DNA from 2 places in the Mesorhizobium sp. M0491 genome. Region 2 is predicted to be linked to the other one. Evidence: predicted binding sites of a transcription regulator. Region 2 holds the regulator's gene; the other holds the start of a gene.
What was found. Region 2 encodes HrcA, which represses chaperone genes, less so after heat shock. Its sites were predicted from a motif close to GTTAGCACTCNCNNNNNGNGAGTGCTAAC; they were not measured.

Region 1: the regulator HrcA is predicted to act here: its motif matches at 4,923-4,951, upstream of groES (co-chaperone GroES).

Annotation. Positions count from the first base shown of each region.
Region 1 covers NZ_JAMYRE010000038.1:10,366-20,883, reverse strand. The annotation lists gene bioB (biotin synthase BioB) at 1-551, shown strand, start outside; gene NKI69_RS31790 (8-amino-7-oxononanoate synthase) at 548-1,696, shown strand; gene bioD (dethiobiotin synthase) at 1,693-2,328, shown strand; gene NKI69_RS31780 (adenosylmethionine--8-amino-7-oxononanoate transaminase) at 2,328-3,593, shown strand; gene bioZ (3-oxopimeloyl-[acyl-carrier-protein] synthase BioZ) at 3,590-4,573, shown strand; gene groES (co-chaperone GroES) at 5,004-5,300, shown strand; gene groL (chaperonin GroEL) at 5,364-7,031, shown strand; partial or broken gene NKI69_RS31755 (ATP-binding protein) at 8,091-8,249, opposite strand; partial or broken gene NKI69_RS33590 (IS6 family transposase) at 8,477-8,578, opposite strand; gene NKI69_RS31745 (response regulator) at 8,605-9,291, opposite strand; gene virB11 (P-type DNA transfer ATPase VirB11) at 10,013-10,518, opposite strand, start outside.
Region 2 covers NZ_JAMYRE010000005.1:296,533-307,050, forward strand. The annotation lists gene hemW (radical SAM family heme chaperone HemW) at 1-425, opposite strand, end outside; gene rdgB (RdgB/HAM1 family non-canonical purine NTP pyrophosphatase) at 422-1,069, opposite strand; gene NKI69_RS08720 (VOC family protein) at 1,069-1,479, opposite strand; gene rph (ribonuclease PH) at 1,662-2,378, opposite strand; gene hrcA (heat-inducible transcriptional repressor HrcA) at 2,577-3,659, shown strand; gene NKI69_RS08735 (hypothetical protein) at 3,684-3,881, shown strand; gene NKI69_RS08740 (PQQ-dependent sugar dehydrogenase) at 3,980-5,332, shown strand; gene NKI69_RS08745 (LysE family translocator) at 5,444-6,061, shown strand; gene cysK (cysteine synthase A) at 6,238-7,218, shown strand; partial or broken gene NKI69_RS08755 (glutathione S-transferase family protein) at 7,350-7,968, shown strand; gene NKI69_RS08760 (RNA polymerase sigma factor) at 8,000-9,244, opposite strand; gene NKI69_RS08765 (YciI family protein) at 9,250-9,618, opposite strand; gene NKI69_RS08770 (TAXI family TRAP transporter solute-binding subunit) at 9,879-10,518, shown strand, end outside.

The DNA of each region.
Region 1 (10,518 bases), on a different contig from region 2:
TTGAGCAAGCCGCTCGACTGAAGCAAGCGGGCCTCGACTACTACAACCACAACATCGATACGTCGGAACGCTACTACAGCGAGATCATCAGCACGCGCGGCTATGCCGAGCGGCTCGACACGCTTGAGCAGGTTCGTCGATCCGGCATCAAGGTCTGCTGCGGCGGCATTATCGGCATGGGCGAGGAGCCGGTGGACCGGATCGACATGTTGGTGACGCTGGCCAATCTGCCGGAACATCCGCAAAGCGTTCCGATCAACATGCTGATTCCGATCGCCGGCACGCCGCTTGCCGATGCCAAGCCCATTGAGCCGATCGAATTCGTGCGCGTGATCGCGCTGGCGCGCATCATGATGCCGAAATCGCATATCCGTCTCTCCGCCGGCCGTATGGCCATGACCGACGAGATGCAGGCGCTGTGCTTTTTTGCCGGCGCCAACTCGATTTTCGTCGGCGACACGCTGCTGACGGCGGACAATCCCGGTGAGGACAAGGATACCCTGCTGTTCCGGCGCCTTGGCATCGAGCCGATGGAACTCGAAGCGCAATGAACGGGGCGCCGCTTGCCAGTTATGATGCGACCTTGAAGAGGCTGGCGCGCAAGGACCGGCTGCGGACGCTTTCGCCCCGCGCCGGGCTGGACTTCTCGTCGAACGACTATCTCGGGCTGGCCTCGTCCAGGAGACTTGGCGATGCTGTTGTGGCGGCGATTGCGCGGGGCACGCCGGTTGGCGCCACCGGGTCGCGGCTGTTGCGCGGCAATGCACCGGAACACGAGCAGCTCGAGGCAGACGCGGCGGCATTCTTTGGAGCCGACCGCGCGCTGTTCTTCGGCAGCGGCTACATCGCCAACTTCGCTCTGCTGAGTGCCCTGCCGCAGAAGGGCGATCTTTTGCTTCTCGATGAGCTCGCCCATGCCAGCATGCATGAGGGTGCGCAGGCCGGGCGCGCACAGTTCGTGCTGGCCGCGCACAACGATGCCACCGCTGTCGAGGATGCGATCACACGTTGGCGCGCCGCAGGCGGCATGGGATGCGTCTGGATCGCGGTGGAAAGCCTTTACAGCATGGATGGCGACTGCGCGCCTTTGGAGAGCCTGGTCGCGCTTGCCGATCGGCACGGCGCATTCATCGTCATTGACGAGGCGCATTCGACCGGCGTCTGGGGACCGGACGGCCGGGGGCTTGCCGCCGCTTTCGAGGGCCGCGACAACATCGTCGCGCTCCACACCTGCGGCAAGGCGCTCGGCGCATCTGGTGGGCTCGTGACCGGGCCGAGGACACTGTGCGAGTATCTGATCAACCGTTGCCGGCCATTCATCTACGCCACCGCGCCATCGCCGCTGATGGCAGTGGCAGTGCGCGAAGCACTCGCAATGCTCGCCGACGAGCCTATGCGGCGTGTTCAGCTGCATGAACGCGTTGCCTTCGCCGGCCGCCAGCTGGCCGAGCGCTGCGGCGTGATACCCAGCGGCTCGCAGATCCAGCCCCTCGTAATCGGCGATGTCAGGCGCACCATGGCAGTGGCGGCGCGCCTGCAGGCCCGCGGCTTCGACATACGCGGTATTCGTCCTCCGACCGTGCGCACGTCGCGGCTGCGCATCTCACTGACGCTCAATATCGGCGAAGCCGACATTTCCGCCATGGTCGAGGCGCTGGTCGAGGTGTTGGCCCAAAGATTGCCGGAGGCGATATGACCCAACGCATCGTCATCACCGGAACCGACACGGGAGTTGGCAAGACCGTGTTTGCGGCTGGGCTCGCCGGTTTGCTCGACGGCTTTTACTGGAAACCGGTGCAATCGGGCCTCGACGGCGAGACCGACAGCGAGGTGGTCGCGCGGCTTGCCGGCTTGCCCTCAGAGCGCGTGCTGCCGGAAGCCTACCGCTTGCGGAGCCCGCTGTCGCCGCATCGTTCGGCCGAGATCGACGGCGTGGCGATCAAGGCTGCCGATCTTGCTTTTCCCGTGCTACCGACGCCGCTCGTCATCGAAGGCTCCGGCGGCCTGATGGTGCCGCTTAACCGGCGCACAAGGCTCATCGACATCTTCGCTGAATGGCGGCTGCCCGTCATTCTGTGCGCCCGCACCACGCTCGGCACCATCAACCACACCTTGCTCTCGATCGAGGCGCTCCGCGCCCGATCCATCCCGTTGGCCGGCATCGCTTTCATCGGCGATGAGATGGCCGATACGCAACGGACCATCGTGGAATTCAGCGGTGCGCCGCAGCTCGGCAGGCTGCCGCACCTCGATCTGCTGACGGGCAAGACACTGAGGGACGCAATGATTGCCGGCTTCGCCTTCGCCTCGATTACTGGAGGTGACTGATGTCGCAGTCTCATGTGTGGCATCCCTTCACCCAGCACGCGCTCGAGCCTGCGATCCCAGAAATCGTCCGGACTGAAGGCGCCTATCTCCGCAGGGCCGACGGCGCCCGCATCCTGGACGCCATCTCCTCCTGGTGGGTCGTCACACATGGCCACCGCCATCCCCGCATCATGAAGGCAATCGAGACAACCGCGTCGAGCCTCGACCAGATTATCTTTGCGGGCTTCACGCACGAGCCGGCAGAGCGCTTGGCCAAGGCGCTTGTCGGCCTCGCTCCCGCTGGACTCGACTGGGTGTTCTATTCCGACAGTGGCTCGACCTCGGTCGAAGTAGCGCTGAAGATGGCACTCAGTTATTTCCGCAACATCGGCGCCCCACGCTCGCGCATCGTCGTCATGCATCACAGCTATCATGGCGACACGATCGGCACGATGAGCGTCGGTGCGCGTGGCGTGTTCAACGTCGCCTACGAACCCTTGCTGTTCGAGGTCGCCACCATCCCCTTTCCGGCAGCGGGGCGCGAGCAGGAGACGCTGGATCGTTTAGAGGCTGTGACCCGCGATCGACGAGCCGCAGCCTTAATCGTCGAGCCGCTGGTGCTGGGCGCCGGCGGCATGCTGATGTATCCGGCTTCAATTCTGGCCGAATTGAAGAAGATCACTGAGGCCTCCGGCACGCTGCTGATCGCCGACGAAGTGATGACCGGCTGGGGGCGGACCGGAACCATGTTCGCCTGCGAGCAGGCATCGATCTCTCCAGATATCCTGTGCACCTCGAAAGGCCTGACCGGCGGCGCCATCCCGCTGGCCGTAACGCTTGCCACCGATGCCATCTTCCAGGCTCATTATTCCGAGGACCGGAAGAAGACGTTTTTCCATTCGAGCTCCTACACTGCCAACCCGATTGCCTGCGCGGCAGCACTTGCCAATGTCGAGATCTGGCGGGACGAGCCGGTGGCCGAGCGCATTGCGGCCTTGAGCGCAATGCAGGCCACCGGGCTTCGACGCTTTCGCGACAACAGCTTCTTCACCGACTGCCGGGCGACCGGCACGATCGCGGCGCTCGACCTGCGAACCGGTTCCGCAGGTTATCTCGCCGAGATCGGACCGAAACTGCGCGCTTTCTTCCTCGAGCGAGGGCTACTTGTGCGCCCGCTCGGCAATGTCCTCTACCTTCTGCCACCCTATTGCATCACCGGCGACGAGCTCGAGCGACTCTATGACGCCATTGAGGAGGCGGGCGAACGCTTCGGGTCCAGGCCATGAGCAAGTCGTCGCGCATTCTCGGGTTTGGCCATCATGCGCCTGGGCGAAAGGTGGCGAATGCCGAAATCGAGAGCAATCTCGGTCTTGATCCAGGCTGGATCGAAAGGCGTACCGGGATACGGTCGCGCTTCTGGGCAACCGACGAAGACACGCTGTCTGGTCTTGCTGCGCAGGCCGGCGACATGGCGCTGGCGAACGCCGGTATTGCGCGCCACGACATCGGTCTGCTGTTGCTTGCCACCTCGACGCCCGACCATCTTCTGCCGCCCAGCGCGCCGCTGGTCGCACACAAGCTTGGCCTTGGCCGCGCAGGCGCGGTGGATCTGACCGGCGCCTGCGCCGGCTTCATCTATGCGCTGATGTTTGCGGACGGATTTACCCGCCTGCACGGCAAAGCGAGCCTTGTTATCGCCGCCAATATCCTCAGCCGCCGCATCAATCCAGCCGAGCGCGCAAGCTCGGTCCTGTTTGCCGATGCCGCCGGCGCCCTGGTGATCGGTCAGTGCGATGATGCTGATCGGGGCATTCTCGGTGCCTCGGTGGCTTCGGACGGCTCGCGATACGGGCTGATCCAGATTCCCGCAGGAGGAAGCAACAAGCCGTTCCACGGTGACCTCGATCTCGCGCAAACCCGAATGAGGATGACGGACGGCCGCGAAGTGTTCGCAATGGCCGTGGAGATGATGACCGATTGCTCGACAAGCGCTCTAGCCGCTGCCGGAGTGCGGCCACACGATCTCGGCCGGTTCGTGCCCCATCAGGCCAATACTCGGATTTTCGACGCGGTCGGGAGGAACCTCGGCATCGCCGACCAAGCAATTGTCAAGACGATTGCCGAATACGGCAACTCTTCGGCCGCGACGATCCCGCTGTCGCTCTCGCTCGCCAACCAGACGGAGCCATTCCAGCCTGGAGAGAAAATCCTTCTGTCGGCGGCAGGTGCGGGTCTCAGCGGCGGCGCTCTCGTGGTTGGAATCTAGCCGGCCGGCTCACGCGCGCAGGACTGGTCATGAATGGGAATAGGGCAACAGAACCAATGCCAAAATGGCCTTCTGAAGCTCGACACGACCGAGCTGACGCAGCACGACCCCGTGCGAGCCTCTGGATGAGATCAAATGCATCACCTGTTGCATCATTCGTGCCATCTGAATAAAGCTCAAATACAAAGGGTGAGCCGCCCCATATATGTCTGATACCCGACATTGTTCACATAAAAGGCTCGATGCTTACACGCTCCTTGCTCTCTTCTCTTTGCTGTCTGCTCTTTTCTCTTTGCTCTTTGCTCTTTCGTCTTGACTAGCAGGAGCATGCGGCTTATCTCATTGCCGCGTTAGCACTCGCTTCCGCTGAGTGCTAAGCACGCTCCGGCAACGGAGAACCGTTCAACATCCGCACCAAGGACATCCAAAAATGGCAAAGTCGAATTTCCGGCCGCTGCATGACCGCGTGGTCGTTCGCCGGGTCGAATCCGAATCCAAGACCGCCGGCGGGATCATCATCCCGGATACGGCGAAGGAAAAGCCGCAGGAAGGCGAGATCATCGCCGTCGGCTCCGGCGCTCGTGACGAAGCTGGCAAGCTGGTCCCGCTGGACGTCAAGGCCGGCGACCGCATCCTGTTCGGCAAGTGGTCGGGCACCGAAGTCAAGCTCAATGGCGAAGACCTTCTGATCATGAAGGAATCCGACATTATGGGCATCATCGGCTGATATCAGGCCTTTCCTTCGCACCATCAAATCTGAATTTCGGGCGAGATGCCCAGGAGTAAAAAAATGGCTGCCAAAGACGTAAAATTCTCCCGCGATGCCCGTGAGCGCATGCTTCACGGCATCAACATCCTCGCCGACGCGGTGAAGGTCACCCTCGGCCCCAAGGGCCGCAACGTCGTCATCGACAAGTCGTTCGGCGCACCGCGCATCACCAAGGACGGGGTCACCGTCGCCAAGGAAATCGAACTTTCCGACAAGTTCGAAAACATGGGCGCGCAGATGATCCGCGAAGTTGCTTCGAAGACCAACGACATCGCCGGTGACGGCACCACAACCGCGACCGTTCTGGCGCAGTCGATCGTCCAGGAAGGCAACAAGGCCGTTGCCGCCGGCATGAACCCGATGGACCTGAAGCGCGGCATCGATCTGGCCGTGACCGAAGTCGTCGCGGCGCTCGGCAAGGCTGCCAAGAAGATCAAGACCTCCGAGGAAGTTGCCCAGGTCGGCACGATCGCCGGCAATGGCGACGAGTCGGTCGGCAAGATGATCGCCGAAGCGATGCAGAAGGTCGGCAACGAAGGCGTCATCACGGTTGAGGAAGCCAAGACCGCCGAGACTGAACTCGAGGTCGTCGAAGGCATGCAGTTCGACCGCGGCTATCTCTCGCCCTACTTCGTCACCAACGCCGACAAGATGGTTGCCGAGCTCGAGGACGTCTACATCCTCCTGCACGAGAAGAAGCTGTCCAACCTGCAGGCGATGCTGCCGGTTCTCGAAGCCGTCGTGCAGACCTCGAAGCCGCTGCTCATCATCTCGGAAGACGTCGAAGGCGAGGCCCTGGCCACGCTGGTCGTCAACAAGCTGCGTGGCGGCCTGAAGATCGCCGCCGTCAAGGCGCCGGGCTTCGGTGATCGCCGCAAGGCCATGCTGGAAGACATCGCCATCCTCACCGGTGGCCAGGTCATCTCCGAAGACCTCGGCATCAAGCTCGAGAACGTCGGCCTCAACATGCTCGGCCGCGCCAAGAAGGTGTCGATCTCCAAGGAGAACACCACCATCGTCGACGGTGCCGGCAAGAAGGCCGAGATCCAGGGCCGCGTTGCCCAGATCAAGCAGCAGATCGAAGAGACCACTTCGGACTACGACAAGGAGAAGCTGCAGGAACGTCTGGCGAAGCTCGCCGGCGGCGTTGCGGTGATCCGCGTCGGCGGTGCGACGGAAGTCGAAGTCAAGGAAAAGAAGGACCGCGTCGATGACGCCCTCAACGCGACCCGCGCGGCCGTCGAAGAAGGCATCGTTGCAGGCGGCGGCGTCGCTCTCCTGCGCGCTTCGGCCGACATCAAGGTCACCGGCGTCAATGCCGACCAGGCCGCCGGCATCAACATCGTTCGTCGTGCGCTGCAGGCTCCGGCCCGCCAGATCGCGGCCAACGCCGGTGCGGAAGCATCGATCGTTGCCGGCAAGATCCTTGAGAACAAGGGCGCGACCTTCGGCTACAACGCCCAGACCGGCGAATATGGCGACATGATCGCCATGGGTATCGTCGATCCGGTCAAGGTTGTCCGTACGGCTCTCCAGGACGCGGCCTCGGTCGCCGGCCTGCTGGTCACCACCGAAGCCATGATCGCGGAGGCTCCGAAGAAGGAGTCGGCTGGCGGCGGCGGCATGCCTGGCGGCATGGGCGGCGGCGGTATGGGCGGCATGGGCGGCATGGGCGGCATGGATTTCTAATCCAGCCCCTATCAACCTACAGCGGAAAGGGCGGCAGCAATGCCGCCCTTTCCTTGTGTGCCGAACATGATCGACAACTTGGAGTGCGTCCCGAGGATCTCGTCAGAATTAGGATCTTGTCCGATCGAGCAATTCGCGGGCTCAACCTGGTCAAACCGGCGCCCCCTACGAACTGCCCGATCCTTGAGGATTCCGCTGCGCGACAATCACGATGATTCATTCAGTTGGTAGCTATAGGCGGTGAATCATGAGGGGCATTGAGGAGCGTGGCAAGGCGCCCATCTCGGCATTTAACCCCATCGAGCGTGATATCCGAGACAATTCTCTCATCGGACCGGCGGCTGGCGTTGAAGGACCCGGTGAATCATCCTGTTCTATAGTGGAGCAGACGCGCTCTGAGCCTCAAGATCAAGCGTTTCCTCCTCTGAGTATCCTTGATCTGCCGCTGGACATTCTCGTTGATATTGCTGAGCGGCTCAGCCCGATGGATCTGCTGAGGTGTCGCACACAAATCAAGAGCTGCGTGTCGCCGCGATGATAGTCGCAACGCCTCAAGAAAGGCGGATCCAGGTTCAGGCTCGTCGTCGTGGCCGAGAGGCCTCGTGACGCCGACGACTGCGCTTCGGCCTTGTGGGGCCTCGGAGCGGGCGTGGCAGCGCTTGCACCTGAGCTCCAGCGGCGTCTCATCCTGCTTGAGCCCAGGTCTCAGACCATTGCCCTGGAGGGCCTCGGAGCAGGCGTGGGTGGCCTTTGGCCAACCTCCAGCGACTTGTCTGCGGATTTCACTAAATTGGGACAGCCGTTTTAGTAAATCGCGAACAAGCGTTTCGCTAAGTCGCGGACAACGGAAGCGATCGAGTTCCGGTTGCCTTTGCTGTTAGGAGTGATTGATTTCGGTTATTTCGCTGAAACGCTGAAACGCCATATCCAGCTTTTCCAACGGTAAATTGGGCACTGTCCAATACTTTATTTCTTGAGAAATCCAACGTTTTTGCCGCGCAGTGACGTTCGGACATAGCAAGGCCTGTCCCATACCTATGAATACGTTTGGCTGAAGCAGACCGATGGCTGCGCGTCGAAGCCGAAGCCGTCGAGTTCGCGGACAAACGGGAACTGCGCGATCTTGCTCGACATGAGCGTGTCGAGCTGGTCGCGGATGGCCGTCAACTTCAGCCGATCCAGGATTGCGATCAGCAGGTCATGATCTAGCGTCGTCATCACCAGCTCCCTCCGACCACCGCTTCGTACTCGGCGAGTGGCCGCAGCAAGGTGGCCGGGGGTGATCTTGATGCGCTCGGCGCGCACCGGCCCTTCGAAGCCGGCAACGCCGACAAAAGGCTCTGTCGCAAACCTGGAAATGGGGGTGTGAACGGCCATTTCGGCCTGTCCGTCAGGCAGCGAGGATATCGAAACAGCGATCGACAGACTTGTAGTCATACCTCGCCCTGTCGCTTGCCAATCATGTGGATCATCTCGATGCCGGAGAGGATAACCACGGCGCTCGCCTGCGACTTGAAGCCGATGGATCGAATGCGGCGCTTGATACGCAGTCTGTTCTTTCAATTTAGACCAACTATGCGGATGCCGCCTCAGTCAATTCAAGAAGGTAACCAATGCCGCGCACGGTCGTGATCCGTGGCGTTGCACCTGACCTACTCAGGTGTCCACGTAAGCGATAGATTCCGACTTCAAGCGCGTTGGCAGATACCTCGTCGTTGAACGAATAGAGGTGATCTTCCAACTGCGCACGAGGCACGATGCGGCCTGCACGGATAAGCAGATGCTCTAAAATACATAGTTCGCGGCGTGCGATCTTCAGAGGATGACCCGAGACGGAAACCTGTCGGCCGATCGGATCGAAATTGAGATTGCCAAATACAACGATGGGGTCGGTCACCTGTGTCGACCGGCGCAGAATGGCTCTCATTCTGGCGATGAGCTCATCGAAAGAGACGGGCTTGAGCAGAAAATCGTCCGCGCCACCGTTGAAAATTGCAATTCGCTTCTCGAGATCGTTGATGCTACTCATAATGAGGGTTGGAACTGAATGCCCGTCGCTCCTTAGCTGTCTCAGCCAGCCCAAGCCATCGCCATCTGGCAGAGCCAACTCCAGCAGGAGAATTTCATAGGTTGCGCAACAGAATGCCCTCGACGCCTGTTCCAGGTTGCCAACTACATCAACGGCAAAACCGCTATCCCCGAGCGCAGCTCGCACGGCGCGCGTAAGATCCACGTGATGATCAATGAGCAGCGTTCGCATTTCACGTCCTATCAAGGTAGGACAGGTCACCGTCCGCTGTAAGACCGGGGCGACAGCAGAAGTCGCGCAACTCTTCGTAGTGTTCGTAACGCTCTTTCCGATGGGTGATCGCGGGAGAATGCAATCCGCACGCCTGCAATAGTCGGGGATGGAACACGTGAAGACCTGTTGACGGGCTGAAACCGTCGGTCGGCCAGCCCACAATGCCACCGACTCTGCCTGCGATTTCTCTGCGCATCGATCCTCCTATATGGGTTGCGTCGCAAACTCCAGCTGAGGTCGCAAGGGCAGGTTGCGGCTTTGTTCATTGAGAGGACCCCCTGGAGGCAATACCGGGAGGATTCCCTGTATAGCACTTCCCGATTTACCAACCGGTCATTCCGAACCACGTTCGGCGGCTTTGAAGACGCTCATTTGAGCGCGGCTAGGTAAATCAAGGGTACGACCTGCCGGGTGTCGATGCCGCTTTTGAAGCAGGCATCGGCACCAGCTCGCTGAGCGTCGCCCGCGCAATTCAGCGGACGCGCTCGATACACCCAGTCGAATCGTGCCGCAGCTTGCCGCGCCGACAGGGCGGCCGAAGAGTTCAGGCTTGTGACCGAAGGGCTACGCCCAGTCGTCCTCCCATTATCAACCTCGGTCAAATCAAAGTGACGTTGAATCTGAACAAGTTGCGCCATCATATCACAAACGACTTACCGATCCCCGACGTGCCCTAGCCTTAGTGCTTATTAAGAAGATCGGCTACTGTCTCTCCGCGTCGCCGGGCATCGGCGGCGAGCCACACCTCCCCCACCTCATACACGTCGCCGTGGGTACGAAACGGCACAATGACGTCAACGGCAGCCGACAGCAGGTCAAGAAGCGTGTGGTCTTCCACAGCAGCTCCTTGCGGGCTGCTCTTGACGAGTGAAAAGAGCTTTTTAAAGCCTTGGACCGGATCCGCCCCATGAATCGTCGATATTGATCCCGCATGGCCGGAGACGACTTCGCTAAGGTAGGCCCAAGCAGCATCATCGCGCATCTCGCCAAGCAATATTCGATCAGGGCGCATGCGCAAGCTGGCTTGCAACAGTTGCTCGGCTGTCACCGCACCTACGCCTGCTCGGTCCTTCGGATAGAGTAACCGGACATGATTCTCGTGCGGGATTGCAAGTTCGAGCGTGTCCTCGATACTTATCAGCCTCTCTTGCGGGGGTATAGCGTTGATCAAAGTCTTGCTCATTG
Region 2 (10,518 bases):
CGCCCGAGGAAGCGCAAATCCTTGTCATCCAGCGCCTGCACGCCGAGCGACACGCGGTTGACGCCGGCTGCCCGGTAGCCGCGAAAGCGTTCGGCCTCGACCGAGGACGGATTGGCCTCCAGCGTCACCTCGATGCCGTCAGGCACAGTCCAGTTCTTCGCCACGGCGTCCAGAACCCTGGCCACCGTTTCCGGCTTCATCAGCGACGGCGTGCCGCCGCCGAGAAAAATGCTGGTCACCTCGCGCGGCCCGGTGCGTTCGCGCATCGTCGCCAGCTCGGCCTCGAAGGCGCTGGCAAAACGATCCTGGTCGACGGGCTGGTGGCGGACATGGCTGTTGAAGTCGCAATAGGGGCACTTGGCCGCGCAGAACGGCCAGTGGACATAGACGCCGAAGCCGGGCGCCCGGTCGAGCAGCATGCTCATGTCGAGCCCAATCTCGCTTTGGCGAATTTCTGGAAGGCGCGAGCGCGATGCGACAGCGCCGTCGGCTGGCCGGGCTTCCAGCCGTGCTTTTCCTCGGCCGTCATCTCACCAAAAGTCTTGTCGAAGCCGTCGGGGAGGAAGACCGGGTCGTAGCCGAAGCCGAGTTCGCCGCGCGGCGGCCAGACCAGCGTGCCTTCGGCCTCGCCGCGATAATATTCCGCCTCGCCGTCGGGAAACGCCAGGCAGATGACGGCAACGAAACGTCCCTTGCGCTGTTGCGGCAAGGCCGCGCCGACTTCCTGCAACGCCACTTCGGTGCGCTGCATGGCCATGCCGAAATCGCGCGATCCATCCGGGGTTTCGGCCCAGTTGGCGGTGTAGACGCCGGGCGCGCCGTCGAGCGCGTCGACGCACAGGCCGGAATCGTCCGACAGCGCCGGCAGGCCTGTCGCCTTGGCTGCGGCGAGCGCTTTGATGTAGGCGTTCTCCTCGAAGGTGGTACCGGTCTCGTCCGGTTCCGGCAGGCCATACTCCTTGGCCGATTTCGCTTCGAAGCCGAACGGCCCCATCAGGTCGGCGAATTCGCGCAGCTTGCCTTCATTGTGGCTGGCGACGACGATCTTCTTTCCGTCGAGAGAATGCATCAAAGGCCCCAGATTCGTGGCTCGGCGAATTCGATCGAATTGCCCGAGGGGTCGCGTGTATAGATCGAACGGCCGCCCTGCGGCCATTCAAATTCGCTTTCGATAGCGATGTTCTTCGCCTCAAGATGCGCTTTCCAGCGCACGATTTCGTCGGCGGTCGCAGCAAAGCAGAGATGGCCTTCGCCGACCGTGCCGTGCGGCGGCACCGGCAGCCTGGCGTCGGACGCCGGCGGGATTTTGGTCGCCTCGGCGTTGAAGACGAGCAGCACGCCGGGGCCGCAGCGGAAGAAGAGATGCCGGCCGGCCACCTTGCCGAGGAGGGGGAGGCCGAGGATGTCGGTGTAGAAGGTTTCCGCTGCGGTCAGGTCGCTGACGTAGAGAGCTGATTCAAGGATGGCAGAGGGCATCACGAGGCACCCCCCTCTGCCCTGCCGGGCATCTCCCCCGCAAGGGGGGAGATTGGCAGCCTCCGCATCGCCGCGCCCTTTGCAACGTTAGAGATTAGCGAAGCCCGAAACGACATCCGATCTCCCCCCTTGCGGGGGAGATGCCCGGCAGGGCAGAGGGGGGTGTTCAAGCTCGGCATTTAATCCTAAGCCACTGCCATCTGCTGCAAACTCACCAACCGCTGGATGCCTTTCTTGGCCAGGCCCATCAAGTCCGCGAACTGCTCTTCGGAGAAAGGCTCGCCCTCGGCGGTGCCTTGGATCTCGACGATGCCACCCTTGCCGGTCATGACGAAATTGGCGTCGGTGCCGGCCGCGGAATCCTCGATATAGTCGAGGTCGATAACCGGCTGACCGTCATGGATGCCGCAGGAGATCGCAGCGACATGGTCCTTCAGCACCTTGGCGACGCTGGCCATCTGGCGCGCTTCCATCCAGCGCAGGCAGTCATACAGCGCCACCCAGCCGCCGGTGATCGATGCGGTGCGGGTGCCGCCATCGGCCTGGATGACGTCGCAGTCGACGGTGATCTGCTGCTCGCCCAGCGCCTGCAAATCGACCACGGCGCGCAGGGAGCGGCCGATCAGCCGCTGGATTTCCAGCGTGCGGCCGCCCTGCTTGCCGGCCGAAGCCTCGCGGCGCATGCGCTCGCCGGTCGAGCGCGGCAGCATGCCGTATTCGGCCGTCACCCAGCCCTTGCCGGAATTGCGCATCCAGCCAGGCACTTTTTCCTCAAGGCTGGCCGTGCACAGGACATGCGTGTCGCCGAACTTCACCAGGCACGAGCCTTCGGCATGCTTGGAGACGCCGCGCTCGAAGGAGATGGCACGCATTTCGTCGAATTGGCGTTTGGAAGGGCGCATTCAGGCTGCTTTCTTGTCATTTTTCGGAATCTTGGCCGGCTTGTAACCGCATGGGACGCGTGGCGCAAAGGAAAATGGCCTGACGATCTGACGCAGACACCGGGTGATCTCACACAGACACCGGGTGATCTCACAAAGACACCGGGTTGCGCGGGTGCAGTGTAAGTCTATATCCTTGGGCCGGAGGTTTTTGGCCGTATGACCAAGGCAGTCGATCCGAGTTCGCAGTCGCCCGCGCTTCAGTCGCTCGATATGCGTTCCCGCGACATCTTCCGGCGCATTGTCGATTCCTACCTCAGGGACGGTGAACCGGTGGGCTCGCGCAGCCTGTCGCGCATCCTGCCGTCCTCGCTGTCGCCGGCGACCATCCGCAACGTGATGAGCGATCTCGAGCATCTCGGCCTGATCTACGCGCCGCACATCTCGGCCGGCCGGTTGCCGACGCAGGCCGGCCTGCGTTTCTTCGTCGATGCCTTCATGGAGCTTGGCGACCTTTCCGACGAGGAGCGCCGCGCCATCGAGGCACAGGTTCGGGCGTCCGGCTCGGGCGCGACGCTGGAACACATGCTGACCGAGGCCAGCCAGATGCTGTCAGGCATGTCGCGCGGCGCCGGCCTGGTGCTGGCCGCCAAGAACGAGGTGGCGCTGAAGCACATCGAATTCATCCAGCTCGAACCGACCAAGGCGCTGGCGGTGCTGGTGTCGCAGAATGGCGACGTCGAAAATCGCGTCGTCGAGCTGCCCGCCGGCATCACCGTCTCGCAACTGCACGAGGCCTCGAATTTCCTCAACGCCCATATACGCGGCCGCACGCTGGCCGAGGCGCGGATCGAGATCGCCCGCATCAAGGAAGAAACCCGCGCCGCACTCGACACGCTGTCGCAGGACCTGGTCGAAAAGGGACTGGCGGTGTGGGCAGGCGCAGACAGCGGCCTGCCGGCGCGGCTGATCGTGCGTGGCCGCGCCAATCTGCTCGAAAACGTCACCGCCCAGGCCGACATCGAACTGCTGCGCCATCTGTTCGAGGACATGGAGACGCAGGACGGGCTTATCCAGCTGCTTGACCTCGCCGAAGAGGGATCGGGCGTGCGCATCTTCATCGGCTCGGAAAACAAGCTGTTTTCGCTGTCAGGCTCGTCGCTGGTTGTCGCGCCCTATCGCGACAAGGATGCCCGCGTCGTGGGCGCGCTCGGCGTCATCGGCCCGACCCGGCTGAACTACGCGCGCATCGTCCCAATGGTCGACTATACGGCGCAGCTGATTTCCCGCATGCTGCGCTGAGCTGATCCAACCGAGGAGACGATGATGGCGCTCGAAGAATTCAAGGCCCGGATCAGCCTGCTGCTGGAAGAGATGGTCAACCAGCCGGAAGACCAGCACGAGATCCAGGAGCAGTTGCGTGAAAAACTGCAGGAAATGCGCGCCATGGGATTGCCGCTGCCGGCTGACCTCGTCGAGTTGGAAAAACGCCTCGACGACGATTTTTACGCCGCCGGGACCTGAGCCGGGAAACCGGAAGCTTCCTCCACCTCATCGTGTGCCGTGGAACGATCGACGAGACCGCTCGTTCCTGTTCTCACGCCCAAACATTGGAGGACCGAATGATGCGTTTTGCCGGCCCCGCACTTTTCGCCGCACTGTTTCTCTCGACCGCTTCGTTCGCGCAGCAGGCGGACGAGCCGGTGCTGAAAGGTGCGGCCGCCTTCGGCGACTGGCGAGCGGACAAGCCGGGCACACGTCGGCTGATCAGACCGGATGATCTGCCTAAGCCCTATGCCAACAGATCGACCTCGAACAGCGCCGGCGTTGCGGACATGCCGGCAGACGCGAAGCTGCAACTGCCGCCGGGATTCTCGGCCGAGCTGGTTGCATCAGGCATCGACAATCCACGCGTCGTGCGCGTCGCGCCGAACGGTGACCTGTTCGTCGCCGACAGCAAAGCAAATCAGGTCCGCATCTATCGCCTGGCGGAAGGCAGCGCGAGCCCTGTGCAGGACGGCATCTTTGCCGGCAATCTCAAACGGCCCTATGGCATTGCCTTCTATCCGCCGGGCGCTGACCCGCAATGGATCTATGTCGCCAACAGCGACAGCATCGTGCGCTTTGCCTACCGCAATGGCGACCTGAAGGCCTCCGGCGATCCGGAAACCATCGTCGGCAACATCCCCGCCAATCATCACTGGACCCGCGACATCGCCTTTTCGCCGGATGGCAAGACGCTTTATCTGTCGGTCGGCTCGGGATCGAATGTCGCCGAGCGCATGGGCAAGGAACCGAAGGGCGGCCTCGACGCCTGGGCGAAGTCGCAGCCGCTCGGCGCCACATGGGGATCCGAGGACGGCCGCGCCGGCGTCCTGGCCTTCGATCCCAATGGCAAGAATGGCCGCATCCTTGCCACCGGCCTGCGCAACTGCTCGGGCATGACCGTGCAGCCGGCGACCGGCGCGCTGTGGTGCGTCGTCAACGAACGGGATGCGCTTGGCGACAATGTGCCGCCCGAATACGCGACCGTGATCAAGGACGGCGCCTTCTATGGCTGGCCGTGGTATTATATCGGCGACAATGAGGATCCGCGCCACAAGGGTGAGCGCCCCGATCTTGCCGGCAAAACGACCGTTCCCGATGTGCTGATGCAGGCGCATTCGGCGCCGCTCAACATCGCCTTCTACGATGGGAAGAGCTTTCCGGCCGAGTACAAGGGCGATGCTTTCGTCGCTCTGCACGGGTCATGGAACCGCGGCAACCGGACCGGCTACAAGGTGGTGCGGTTGCTGTTCAAGGACGGCAAGCCAACCGGCGAGTATGAGGATTTCATCACCGGCTTCGTCGTCTCGAACGGTGAGGTCTGGGGGCGGCCGGTCGGCGTGGCGGTGGCCCTGGATGGCGCGCTGATCGTCACCGAGGACGGCAACGGCACCATCTGGCGTGTCACCCATGGCGACGGTCGTTCCTGAGCGCAGTTCGCACAGGCGTGGTGCAATCGAATCCGAGTTTCAGGGAATTCACGCCCGCCGGACTTTGTGCGATAGGATGCCGTGATAGCAGCGTCGCGCAAGGCCGCAACCATGACCCTCACCGGATTCCTCGCCTACAGCGCCGCTCTCGGCATCGCCGCCGCGATTCCTGGTCCCGGCATCACCGCGCTGGTCGCCCGTGCGCTCGGCTCCGGCTTCCGCTCGTCGCTGGCGATGTCCTTTGGCCTGATGGTTGGCGACATCACCTATCTGACCGCTGTGGTGCTCGGCCTCGCCATCGTTGCACAGAGTTTCGGCATGGTTTTCCTGGCCATCAAATGGCTCGGCGTCGCCTATCTCGCCTTCCTCGGCTGGCGCTTCTGGAACAGCGGCATCACGCCCGAGACCGTCGAGGCCAGAAAAGGCAAAAGCGGGTTGCTGTCGAGCTTTGCCGCCGGCCTGACCGTCACGCTCGGCAATCCGAAGACGATGATCTTCTACCTCGCCATCACGCCGACCATCGTCGACCTGAAGACCATTACGCTGGCCGACTACGGCATTCTCGTCGCGCTGACGGTCGTCGTGCTTCTGGTGGTGCTGGTGCCGTATCTGGCGCTGGCCGCCAAGGCGCGCTGGTTCCTGAAGTCGCCGCGCGCGCTCAAGGCGCTGAACCGTACGGCTGCCGGCTTCATGGTCGGTGCCGCTGCAGCGATTGCCGCCCGCCAATAGCGGGCTTTCGGCCAAAGCATTTCGCAAACAGGCCTTTGCGGGAAATGCTTTTCCGAGACGGCACTGTTTTAGACACAGGTCCCACTCGGATATTTTCAATCGACAGTCTATCTTGCGCGGTCGAAGGTCCTATGTTGCCCGCAAATCCACTTGCCTGAATTCTGGGAGCGAAACCAATGAACAAGCCCGCCACATCAGCCCGCGTGCCCGGCCGCGGCCGCGTCTACGATTCCATCACCGACACGATCGGCGATACGCCTCTGGTGCGGCTCGACAAATTCGCTCGGGAAAAGGGCATCGTCGCCAATCTCATCGCCAAGCTCGAATTCTTCAATCCGATCGCCTCGGTCAAGGACCGCATCGGCGTGGCGATGATCGAGGCGCTGGAGGCGTCAGGCAAGATTTCTCCCGGCAAGACCACGCTGATCGAACCGACGTCGGGCAACACCGGCATTGCGCTTGCCTTCGCCGCTGCCGCCAAGGGCTACAAGCTGATCCTGACGATGCCCGAAACGATGTCGATCGAGCGCAGGAAAATGCTGGCGCTGCTCGGCGCCGAGCTGGTGCTGACAGAAGGCCCGAAAGGTATGAAGGGCGCCATCGCCAAGGCCGACGAACTGGCAGCGACGATCCCCAACGCGATCATCCCGCAGCAGTTCGAGAACCCGGCCAATCCGGAAATCCACCGCACGACAACGGCCGAGGAAATCTGGAACGATACGCATGGCGAGGTCGATATCTTCGTCGCCGGCATCGGCACCGGCGGCACCATCACCGGCGTCGGCCAGGTGCTGAAGAAGCGCAAGCCCTCGGTGCATGTCGTCGCCGTCGAGCCGGACTCCTCGCCGGTTCTGTCGGGCGGCCAGCCCGGCCCGCACAAGATCCAGGGCATCGGCGCCGGCTTTGCGCCCAAAATCCTCGACACGACGATCTATGACGAGATCGTCAAAGTGTCGAACGAGGATTCCGTGGCCAATGCCCGCCTCGTCGCCCGCCTCGAAGGCGTGCCGGTCGGCATCTCTTCGGGCGCCGCCCTGCAGGCGGCCATCGTCGTCGGCTCGCGGCCGGAGAACAAGGGCAAAAATCTTGTGGTGGTCATCCCGTCCTTCGCCGAGCGTTACCTGTCGACCATCCTGTTCGAGGGGCTGGGATCGTAATCCGACGCTTCTTCGTGACCAAGCTGGCCCGCTGAAAAAACGCCCGTGGCCGCCATCGGCGGCTTGAGCACGACACCGCTTCCGGTTCATATCGCCCCCGGCCTGCTTTGCGCGGGCCGGGGGAGGATTTCATGTACAAGCTTTATACCCGTCCCGGCAGCGGCGGCTTCGTGGTCGAGGCGGCGCTGGCGCTGGCCAATGTACCATTTGAGCAGATCGACGTGCCGAAGACCGACCGGCCCGATCCCGCCTTCCTCGACATCAGTCCGTTGAACCAGGTGCCGGTGCTGACCCTGCCGGACGGAAGGTCGATGACCGAATCGGCAGCGATCTGCATCGTGCTTGCCGAGCGCCACCCCGACGCCAATTTGGCGCCGGGAGCAGAAGCGCCTGCCCGCGCGGATTTCCTGCGCTGGATGGCCTTTATGTCGTCTGTTCTCTATTCGGCAGGGCTGCGTTTCTACTACGCATACCGCTACACTGCCGGTCCCGAAGGCAGTCAAGCAGGCGGCCGTGGCCGAGATGGACCGTGGCTTTACCATTCTCGATGCCGCGCTCGAAGGCCGTGACTGGCTGGTCGGTGACCGGATGTCGCTGGCCGACATCTATCTGGTCATGCTGGTGGCCTGGCATCCCGACATCGACAAGGCGCGGGCGGCCTGGCCCGAGATCGAGCGTCTGTGGTCGAAGCTGCGCGGGCACCCGCTGATGAGGACGCTCAACACATCGCATGAGATGTGGCCAGGCTGAACGAGCCGGCAAGGCGCCGCCTTGGCGAGGCTCAGTTTCGAAGCACCGCTCTTTTACCTTGCAGGAACCGGCGCACCGCCGGGTCTCGCTCGAGGCCGATCGCCCGGTCGTAGGCTTCGCAGGCTTGCGGTACCTGACCAAGCCTGGCCAGGAGACCGGCGCGTGCGGCCCAATAGGGCTGGTACTCGTCAAGCCGCTTGTCGTCGCCCAGCACGTAAAGGGCCGCCAATCCGGCCACTGCGCCCTCGGCCTCGGCGATCGCCACCGCGCGGTTTATCGCCACCACCGGCGATCCTGCGATCGAAAGCAGCGCGTCGTAGAGTTCCTGGATCGCCACCCAGTCGGTGCGGCCGGTGAACCTTCGTGCCGCATGCGCGGACTGCACGGCCGCCTCAAGCTGGTAACGGCCGATGACGCCCTTGGACGCGGCGTGGGAAAGCAGCGCCTCCGCCTCATCGATGAGGGCGCGGTCCCATAGAAGGCAATCCTGTTCCGCCAGCGGCACGAAGTCGCCTTCGGCACTGCGCCGTGCGGCGCGGCGGGACTCAGCAAACAGCATCAGCGACAAGAGGCCCAGTGCCTCCGGCTCCTCCGGCAACAGCGAAGCCACCAGCCGGCCGAGCCAGATGCCTTCGGTCGCCAGGTTGCGGCGCCGCGTTTCGGTGCCCGCCGGATCGGACCAACCTTCGGCGAAGGCGGCGTAGATCGCTTCCAGCACCGCATCCAGCCGTTCCCCGAGTTCGGCCCGCTCCGGCACGCGGAACGGAATGCCGGTTTCACGGATGCGGGACTTGGCCCGCACCAGGCGCTGGCCCATGGCTGCGGGCGAGACCAGGAAGGCGGAGGCGATCGTCGCGGCGTCGAACCCCAGCACCGTCTGCAGGATAAGTGGCGAGCGTACGCTCGATTCGATCGCCGGATGGGCGCAAGCGAACATCAGCCGCAGCCGATCGTCGGGCAGATCTTCCTCGGTCATGCGTGCCTCCGCCTCCTGCGCAATCAGCTTGAGATGCTGGCGGCCGGCCTCGCTGGTGAGCCGCCGCCGCACCGCATCGACACGGCGCCGCCGCGCCACCGCCAGCAGCCAGGCTTCCGGCTTTTCCGGCACGCCGGTTCGCGGCCAGCGCTCGAGGGCGGCCGCAAAGGCATCGGCCAGCGCGTCCTCGGCGGCGGCCACGTCGCGCGTGCGCGCCGCGAGCCAGGCGACCAGCTTGCCGTAGCTCTGCCGCGCGGCCGCCGCGGCGGCCGCCCGGGCGATGTCCGGGCGACTGTCCATCACCGTCATTTCTTGGGCATGTAGTCGGCCATTTCCCAGATCGGCCGCAATTCGACCGTGCCGGTGCTGGCTGCCGGACAGCGTGCCGCCCATTCGATGGCTGTATCGATGTCAGCCGCCTCGATCATGTAGAAGCCGGCAAGCTGCTCCTTGGTGTCGGCGTAGGGGCCGTCGATCACGTTGGTCTTGCCGTCAGCGATCCGCACCGAGGTGGTGGCCTGGGTCGGGCGCAGCCTTTCGCCAGCCAGCCACGCACCGGATTTCTTCAACGCTTCGGTATAGGCGCCATAGGCCGCGCTCATCTGCTGGGCCTTCTCGATCGGCGTGTTCGCCAATGCGGCTTCGTCGCTATTGATCAAAATCATGTATCGCATGGTCTTCTCCCGTTTTGCGAAGGCCGCGTCCTTGCGAGGCCGGACGTATGTCGCGCGGCAGTGGCCGATTTCGACAGGCTGCTCAAAAAACTTTCGGCCCCGATGGCTTTTTGTGCAAGCGGCCATCTGTTTCCTGATCCCTCAACCGTTCGTCTAACGAGCACAATTGCGGGTTGGCATTTGCGGCTCGCTGTCTAAACTCGCCCCGGTTCGCATCTAGGAGGCGGTGCGGTCGTCGATATTTTCAGGGAGGAGATCCGATGTTCAATTTCAGAACGAAATTCGTTGCAGCCGGCGCCGTGGCGCTCTCGCTTGGCCTGGGCACCATCTCAGCCAGGGCGCAGGAATTCATCAATGTGCTGACCGGCGGCACATCCGGCGTCTATTATCCGCTCGGCGTGGCGCTGTCGGAAATCTACGGCAAGGGCATCGAAGGCGCACGCACCCAGGTGCAGGCGACAAAGGCTTCGGTCGAAAACCTCAATCTGTTGCAGCAGGGCAAGGGCGAGATTGCGTTTGCGCTGGGCGATTCCGTCAAGCTGGCCGCCGAAGGCAATGCCGAGGCCGGTTTCCCCGGCAAGCTCGATAAATTGCGCGGCATCGCCGCCATCTATCCCAATTATATCCAGATCGTCGCCAGCCAGGAGTCCGGCATCAAGACGCTGGCCGACCTCAAGGGCAAGAGCCTGTCGGTCGGCGCGCCTGCCTCCGGCACCGAGCTCAACGCCCGCGCCATCTTCGCCGCCGCCGGGCTGAAATATGAGGATCTCGGCCGGGTCGAATACCTGCCCTTCGCCGAATCGGTCGAACTGATCAAAAACCGGCAGCTCGACGCCACGCTGCAATCGGCCGGGCTCGGCGTCGCCTCGATCCGCGACCTCGCCACCTCGGTGCCGATCA